2 regions of the Paenalkalicoccus suaedae genome follow, and region 2 is predicted to be linked to the other one. Evidence: a T-box and tRNA genes for the amino acid it is inferred to sense, from the RefSeq annotation. Region 2 holds a T-box; the other holds one or more tRNA genes.
What was found. The T-box of region 2 lies ahead of argS (arginine--tRNA ligase). A T-box ahead of a tRNA ligase gene usually reads a tRNA of that ligase, here a tRNA-Arg.
Positions count from the first base shown of each region.

Region 1: it has a tRNA-Arg gene. The T-box ahead of argS (arginine--tRNA ligase) is inferred to sense a tRNA for this amino acid. The anticodon was not compared.

Region 1 covers NZ_CP041372.2:1,545,732-1,550,158, reverse strand. Annotated here, with positions in the region: gene FLK61_RS08395 (acyl-CoA mutase large subunit family protein) at 1-897, opposite strand, end outside; gene prli42 (stressosome-associated protein Prli42) at 1,037-1,126, shown strand; gene FLK61_RS08385 (aromatic acid exporter family protein) at 1,206-2,174, opposite strand; tRNA gene FLK61_RS08380 (tRNA-Arg) at 2,479-2,553, opposite strand; gene FLK61_RS08375 (hypothetical protein) at 2,620-2,994, opposite strand; gene FLK61_RS08370 (BrxA/BrxB family bacilliredoxin) at 3,736-4,164, opposite strand; gene FLK61_RS08365 (metal ABC transporter solute-binding protein, Zn/Mn family) at 4,272-4,427, opposite strand, start outside.
Region 2 covers NZ_CP041372.2:3,931,265-3,935,691, forward strand. Annotated here, with positions in the region: gene adh (aldehyde dehydrogenase) at 1-874, shown strand, start outside; gene FLK61_RS19770 (DUF779 domain-containing protein) at 894-1,250, shown strand; T-box leader at 1,463-1,704, shown strand; gene argS (arginine--tRNA ligase) at 1,790-3,439, shown strand; gene FLK61_RS19780 (CxxH/CxxC protein) at 3,691-3,858, opposite strand; gene FLK61_RS19785 (S1C family serine protease) at 4,004-4,427, opposite strand, start outside.

The DNA of each region.
Region 1 (4,427 bases), 1.6 Mb from region 2:
CATCCGTCTCGCCGCTCTAAATTTTGCAATCTCCTCAAAAAAGTCGTTGTGCCCATTAAAAAAGAACGCAAGTCTTGGAGCAAACGCATCGACATCCAGACCTTTATCGACAGCCGCCTGCACATAGGCAATCGCATTAGCAAGCGTAAACGCTAGCTCTTGTACAGCTGTGGACCCAGCTTCACGAATATGATAGCCACTAATACTAATCGTATTAAAACTTGGCGCATGATCGGTACAATACTCAAAAATATCGGTTATCAGTCTCATTGAAGGCTCTGGAGGATAAATATACGTGCCCCGAGCAATATATTCTTTTAAAATATCGTTTTGAATGGTTCCTTTAATCTGAGATGAGTCAACCCCTTGCTTTTCTGCTACTGCAATATACATAGCAAGTAACACGGATGCAGGTGCATTAATGGTCATCGATGTACTGACGTCCCCTAGTGAAATCTGATCAAAGAGAAGCTCCATATCCTCTAACGTATCAATCGCAACACCCACTTTGCCGACCTCACCAAGTGACATCGGATCATCAGAGTCATAGCCAATTTGAGTTGGTAAATCAAATGCAACAGAGAGACCTGTTTGTCCTTGCTCTAGTAAATAACGAAATCGTTTATTTGTTTCTCTCGCAGACCCAAATCCAGCGTATTGTCGCATCGTCCATAGCTTCCCTCGATACATGGTAGGCTGAATGCCTCTTGTATAGGGAAATTCTCCAGGTAATCCAATTTTATCTTTGTAAGCGCTATCAAATTTGTCCGGCACATAAAGACGTTCAATTTCAATATGAGAAGAGGTCTTAAACACCTCTTTACGTTCTGGACGTTTTTTTATCTGCTCCTTAAGCTTATGCTGCCACTCTTGATACGTTTGATCGAAAGAATCCATCGCTTCCATCACTCCTAATTAAGCAGTCAATATATGTTAGTAGTATACCATATCTTCCTTCTCATTTAGAAACTCGATCTTGAAAACGTCTCCCAAAATGAGTACAATAAGCTTAGCTACGTATATAGGAGGGAAAATAATGCCTCGTAAATTTAGAATGGCTATCATTTATGTGATGATTTTCATTATGTTTTTTGGAACTGTATTAATGGGAGTTTCCGCATTTTAATTGACGACTTCAAAAAAACGCGCATCCATCTGGATGTGCGTTTTTTTGAAGTCTTGATTTTGAGACACTACTCATTGCATTATTCAAACGCTCTGTATTCTTGAATAGGCTTAAACTGCTGTTTAATTGCTAAGTATTGATCTAGCTCTCTCACAACGTTAGCAAGTGCTGCACGAGCCTCAAATTCCTCTCTCGAGTCTGGAAGCTCCATTTCTTTATACGAGCTTCGGAGTTCTTCTAGCTTTTCGATAAAAATATAGGCCGTGTTTTGTGCATTAACGCCTTCAGATAGCTCTTCTAAAAAGTCTGCTAGCATATCAGCTTGATCTACATGATAATCAATAGACGTTAAAAGTGGCATAAGTCTCTCGATAATATCTAACTGTTTTTCTCTCATCTTAAAATAATGATAATACATATCTTCGTAGCGCAAGATGTGATTTTCTAAATTCTCAAGGGAGGCATTTTTGGCCTGATTAACGAGTTCAGAGGCATCGGTAATCTCCTTGCCAGCCCACTCACTTTCACCGGTCCGAATGTAAGACGCAAACTCTTTAAAAATAATAGATAAATCCTCTTCTAATTCCTTTTGCATCTGACCTAGCTTATCTTCCACGCTAGGCATATAGGCATTCATAAGGAGCGACATGCCGATTCCTATGCTAATTAATTGTACCTCATTCCAAAGAAGCCCGACCGTAACATTTCCAACTGTATATAGATGAAACATGATAACGGCACTTGTCACGATTCCGCTCGTAATTTTGAGTCTTACTGTGACGGGTATAAAAAGAAGCAGTACGATGGCGACGGAGTAAAACATGTAGCCTAGTGTCTCAAAAATGATACTCGCGATAACTAGCCCGATCATACAGGCTAAAAATCGGTTCCATGCGCTTTTAAAGGAACGCTTTCTCGTTTTTTGGATACACAATATGGTTAATATGCCGGCTGACGCAAAGAAGTCTAGGCCGAGCATTTGTGCGATTAGTATAGCGATTGCTGCACCAAATGCTGTTTTTAATGTTCGATATCCGATTCTAAACAATCGCGTCACCTGCTTTGTTTTTTGTTTAGGTATAGTTTATCATGTTCAATTTAAAATATTGACTGTCAGCTCTTCGTTTGATTTAAGAATATATATATATGAAAGAGTGTAGGTATATGTAGTTATTTCTCTTTGACATTAAGGGTCTGTTTATATGATATTAGCTCGGTTTTTGTGAATCATCTGTTTAGTGATAAGACTTCTAAATGTTATGGTTACCCTTTTTACATTCCTTAAGCTTCGTATAAATGAAGTTATATATACAAAAAAAGTCCGTCATCGACGGACTTAAAAGTTTGTTTAATGGCGCGCCCGTCAGGATTCGAACCCGAAACGCGAGAGCCGAAATCTCGTATGATATCCATTTCACCACGGGCGCGTGTAAAGCATCGTTTCGTTAACGACACTTTAGTAGTATAACAATTTCAGCATAAAGATGCAATTATTATTCGCTGTCCTTCTTAACAAGCTTTTCGTAGTCTTCGAACATCTTTTCGAAGCGTTCGTTCATTTGATCCTGGTCATAGCCTAGTCTTGCAAGACGTGCTGCAAAATTTTGAGCCCATAGCGTCAAGCGTTGGTTCATCTTTTCGTATTTCTTGCCTTCTTTTGCATTCTTTGTCTCTTTTGCTCGACCTTCTGCATTTGACATCACATTCTCAGAAATAAAGAGGCCTTTCCAAATGTGATCTTCATCGAACTCATCGGCATGCTCGTTAAAATATGCAACAGCATCCTTGTAGTAACGATCAAATTCCTTGAACGTAATTTCTTCCTCTTGATTTAAGTATATATGTATTTGGTTATATAGCTCTTCCATGTAAACTCACTCCTGTAGATTAATTGCAAAAATTGCACGCTTCAAAAAGTATAGCACAGTCCATAGAGCATTGTAACTATCTTACCAAGAAATATTTGAAGTTTGTTATAAATGCATCTATGAAAAATCTTTTTATGTATTTGTTTGAAGTAGATAATAATCACATTTTATACATAACCACATAATAACTAAACTACCATTTAGTTTAAATTAATATGCTATAATAAATATCTTAATAAGGGATTACAGCAATTTAGTTTTATTTAATGGAGGCAGGTATGAACTTCTTTAAGTTATTTATATTAAGTTCTTTATATGCTTTAATGGCATTTATTCCAGTTCAACTTCTCTTAAATGCATATAGAATTAACAGATTAACCAATTTGGAATTTGGTACGATCGAAATATTATTTGGCGTTTTTATATTCATTCAGTTAACTGTTGGCACACTGATTCTTTACTACCTTACAAAAAAATGGTTCTCCAGTCACAAGACTAATCTTTGGACTATTATGTTATGAATTCCTATTTTTGTCCTTTTTACACACATATTCACGACGATATTCCCTATGACTTATCGAGGAGACTATCCAAACCCGGTGTCTGGACTCGTAGTAAGAGGAGGATTACTCATGTACCCAATCTATATTTTGGCTATTAATTTATATAGTATAACATCAAACAAAAAGAGCCAAGAGGATCCTAATTAGGAAGCCTCCTGGCTCTTTTACGTGCACCGTATTATTTCTTGAAGTGCTCTTCAAATCCTGCTTCTAGCTTGTTAACGACTTCGATTGGTTCATGACCTTCGATTTCATGGCGTTCTACCATCATTTTAAGCTCGCCATCTTTTAGAAGCGCGAAGGACGGTGATGATGGAGGGAAGCCAGTGAAGTAAGAGCGTGCTTTCTCAGTTGCCTCTTTATCTTGACCTGCAAATACCGTTACGTAACGGTCAGCTTGTACTTCAAAGTTTTTCATGTATGCTGCTGAAGGACGTGCAATTCCTCCTGCACAACCACAAACAGAGTTAACAACTACAAACGTTGTACCTTCTTCCGTAAGTGCTGCATCTACCTCTTCCGGAGTGCGAAGCTGGTCATATCCAGCATTAATCATATCTTCACGCGCTGCTTGCACAACATCGTTCATAAACATTTGAAATTCCATGTCAAACACCCTTTCTTTATCATGTCTTCTTCTATTTTACACGTTTTTTATCGTAATACCAATAGAAGTGCACTAATTAAGGGAGCCACAAAAGATCCTCTGCTTGTTTACTGGAGACCCGTTTGAAGTGTCTCAATGTTACGTTGCATCAAGCTTACATAGTCTTCCCCATTTTCAACATCTTCTTCTGTCAGATTCTCTAAGTTGTGTAACCAAAGCTGTTCTGCACCTACTTGCTCACGAACTGTTTCAGCGATATTTGT
Region 2 (4,427 bases):
GAGCGGGTTTGGCGTCGAGGCTGGTAAGCCACTTGCGTCCAATTCACGAATTAATAAAGTCGCTTTCACTGGCGAAACAACGACGGGACGTCTCATCATGCAGTATGCATCGGAAAACTTGATCCCAGTCACACTTGAGCTTGGCGGTAAGTCTCCGAACCTCTTCTTCGAAGACGTGCTCCAGCACAACGATAGCTTTTTCCAAAAAGCATTAGAAGGCTTCTCCATGTTTGCCTTAAACCAAGGAGAAGTATGTACATGTCCATCTCGTGCGCTCATTCAGGACTCGATTTATGACAAGTTCATGCAGCACGCTGTGGAGCGCGTCAACAAAATTAAGATGGGTGACCCTCTAGATACAGACACGATGATGGGCGCACAGGCTTCTAAAGAGCAGCTCGACAAAATCCTTTCCTATATGGATATTGGTAAGCAGGAAGGCGCTAAAATCCTGACAGGCGGCGAGCAGGCCGACCTTGGTGGTAGCCTAAGCGGTGGCTATTACGTCAAGCCAACCATTTTTGAGGGCAAAAATAATATGCGTATCTTCCAAGAGGAGATTTTTGGTCCTGTTGTATCGGTTACGTCCTTTAAGGATCACGCTGAGGCGCTCCACATTGCAAACGACACGCTCTATGGACTTGGCGCTGGCGTCTGGTCACGTAACATCAACACCGCTTACCGCTTCGGTCGCGCTATTCAAGCAGGACGCGTGTGGACAAACTGTTACCACGACTACCCTGCACACGCTGCATTCGGAGGCTATAAAAAGTCCGGAATCGGCCGTGAGAATCACCTTATGATGCTCGGTCACTATCAGCAGACCAAGAACATGCTAGTTAGCTATAGCGAGGAGCCAAAAGGATTCTTTTAAACAGAAAGGAAGGAGAGCCATGGTGGAGCGAGTAACGGCAACAGATGCAACACTCGAGCTCATTGAAAAACTGAAGAATCGCCACGGCCCACTCATGTTCCATCAATCAGGAGGCTGCTGTGACGGTAGCTCGCCGATGTGTTACCAAGATGGGGAGCTACGCATCGGTGAATCAGATATTCATTTAGGTACCATTGGAGACAGCAACTTTTACATCTCCAAAGACCAATATGAATATTGGAAGCACACGCAGCTCATCATTGATGTCGTGGACGGACGAGGCGGCATGTTTTCGTTGGAAGGACCTGAGGGGAAGCGATTTTTAGTCCGCTCGCGCGTGTTTACGGAAGAAGAACGCGCGGAGCTGAAGCTTTAACAGGAATAACGGTAAAAGTTTTAGTAGCTTCTGATTAATAATGAAGGAACCGATGCTTGTTTTCGGTTCCTTTTTTTGTGAACATTCATATAGTCGAAATGCACACGATTTCCATACTCATGTCACTTTATGTTATACGTATTTTGAATACCCCTTTCACCTCCCCTACCTCCACCATCTAGACAACATAAATCAATATATGGTAATATAGGGAAAATTCGATGATGAAGAGAGTACATACATAGTTGGCACAAAGCGACTCAGGGACTGGTGAAAGCCTGAGCAAAGCAATGTAAGGAAACGCACTTCAGAGAAGCATACCTGAACGAGCAAGTAGGGTGTGCCGGTCCCGTAACCGTTATTACGTCAAGCTGGGTTTACACCATATGTTCCAACCTGAACTATCACGTAAACCAAAGAGAGTGGCACCGCGGACAAACGATCCGTCTCTCTATAAGGGAGCTCATTTACGACCATCAGGCATTCCTGATGGTCTTTTTGTTGTTTTCCTATTTATATGAAAAGGGTGTGTATCTGTCATGATTTACGAACAAGCGCTATCTATTCTATCCCCTCACGTACAAGAAGATCTTCAAAAAGAGGAGATTCTTTCTCTCCTCGAAACGCCAAAACGTGAATTTGGTGACGTCGCCTTTCCATGTTTCAGACTAGCAAAGACTCGTCGCAAGTCGAAAGCCACGATTGCTCAGGAAATTGCCACAGCAATCGGTCCAGAGGCTGAAGCCATCGGTGGTTATGTCAACCTGCGTCTTCCACGCGGGACATTTGCCGAAGAGCTACTTGCATCTATCCTATCTGCCGGCAAGAATTATGGGCAACAGCCTGCCTCGAGTAAAAAGGTCGCGATTGACTTTTCTTCCCCAAACATCGCTAAGCCATTCTCGATGGGTCATTTGAGATCGACGGTGATTGGGCATGCCATCGCTCGCTTGTACGAAAAAAATGGCGCAACTCCGATCCGCATTAATCATATCGGCGACTGGGGCACACAGTTTGGCAAGCTGATTTATGCTTACAAGCAGTGGGGTTCTGAGGTGAAAATTAGAGAGAATCCGATCAAAGAGTTATTCACTCTCTACGTCCGCTTTCATGAAGAAGAGAACCAGGACCCAACACTTGCCGACAAAGGACGCTATTGGTTTAAGCAATTAGAGGAGGGCGATCAAGAGGCTACGTCACTTTGGACGTGGTTTCGCGAGGAGTCGTTGCGCGCCTTTACCGAACTTTATGATCTTTTAGGCGTCACGTTTGATACGTATGAAGGGGAATCTTTCTATAATGATAAGATGACCCAGGCACTCAAAAGGCTTGAGGACCAGCAGCTTCTTAGTGAATCAGATGGCGCAACGATTGTTTCGTTAGGAAAGTATGGGTATCCTCCGCTTTTACTAAAAAAATCAGACGGTGCAACACTTTACGCAACGCGAGACGTTGCGGCAGCATGCTATCGTAAGGAGTACTACAAGGCGGATGAGCTCGTCTATGTCGTCGGCAATGAGCAACAGCTTTACTTTAATCAGCTTCAAGCTGTGTTAAAGGAGGCCAACATTGCGCCCTCCCTCTCTCACGTTCGCTTTGGCATGGTGCTACAGGATGGGAAGAAAATGTCGACTCGAAAAGGAAAGGTTATTTTGTTGGAGGATGTATTAGCAGAAGCGATCGACTTAGCTGCACATAATATAGAAGAAAAAAATCCAGGACTTCCAAATAAAGAGGAAGTTGCAAAGCAAGTAGGCGTTGGCGCTATTCTCTTTCACGACTTAAAAAACGATCGCCTTCATGACTTAGCGTTTTCATTAAAGGATATTTTGCAGTTTGAAGGCGAGACTGGACCATACGTGCAATACGCATATGCAAGAGCTTCATCCCTGATCAAGAAGTCGTCCTCTATAAAGCCTTCGCCTACTAATCGACCTTACTCGGATGAGGAATGGCACGTGATTACCACACTGTCGCAATTTCCAATCGTCTTAAAAGACGCCTGCGACAAGCATAATCCTTCCCTTGTTGCTCGCTACACGCTGGACCTTGCTCGTGATTTTTCGCGCTTTTATGCACACGAACCTATCTCGCAGGATGCCTCCAAGCTTGCTATCGTGGAGTCTGTCCGCACCGTTCTTCAAGAAGGCCTGTGGATACTTGGCATTGAGGCGCCAGAAGATATGTAATATCAGGTTATGCACAGTTATCCACGGTTCAATTAGTTATCCACAAATCTTATCCACATATACACAGGAAAAAGGGAGCACTCTGTTACCCACAGTTTGTTCCCCTTTGTCTGTATGTAAGCGATTTTGATCCTTTACAATCCGTTTACATCGTGTTCGTATTTTTATTGTTAAGGTCGCTACCTATTGGGGTGCTACCTTACTTAGAATTTACCATGTGTATAACTGTGCATAACTTTGTGGGTAACTTTTTAATCGTTCTTCTCCACTTTGTAATCGGCTTCGGCTTCGCATAAGAAACAGGTCCATTTTTCCTCTGCTACTTCTGCTAATTTTTCCATATGTGGCGGTAAGCTTCCGTCTTCTAGGCACTCTTCCAGCGCTTCTTCAATGTGCTCTGTACAGCTGTAAATGATCATAGATGTTGCCTCCTTATTTATCCACAGGTGGATAGGTGTATTCGTAGTTAGTATAGCATAGGATGAATCTTGTGGATGAAAAATCCGCGTTGTCTACAACAAAAAAACCGCCCCATCAAGGAGCGGTTCGTTCATGCTTTATTCATTAAAATACTTGTTTTTCTAACGTTAGTTCGACGCTTTGCTGTTCGCCGTCACGGTAGAAGGATACCTCGATCGTATCTCCAATGCTAACATCCGAGTAAAGGAATCGTCGTAAATCGTTTGCATCAAGTACTTCTTCTCCGTCTAGCGATACGATAACGTCGCCTTCATTGAGGCCTGCCGTAGCTGCTGGTGTATTTGGCTGTACGCCTTCTACATATACACCACCAGTGACGTCTTCTGGAAGGCCTAATGTATCCTGCCAGTGGAAGCTAGGGATTTCTTGCAGAGATCGAAGCACGATACCCATTTGAGGGCGCTGTACTTCACCAAACTGCTCTAGGTCCTCAATAACTGGTACAGCGATATCTGTCGGAATAGAAAAGCCAATTCCTTCTACTTCTTGCTGAGAGATCTTCATAGAG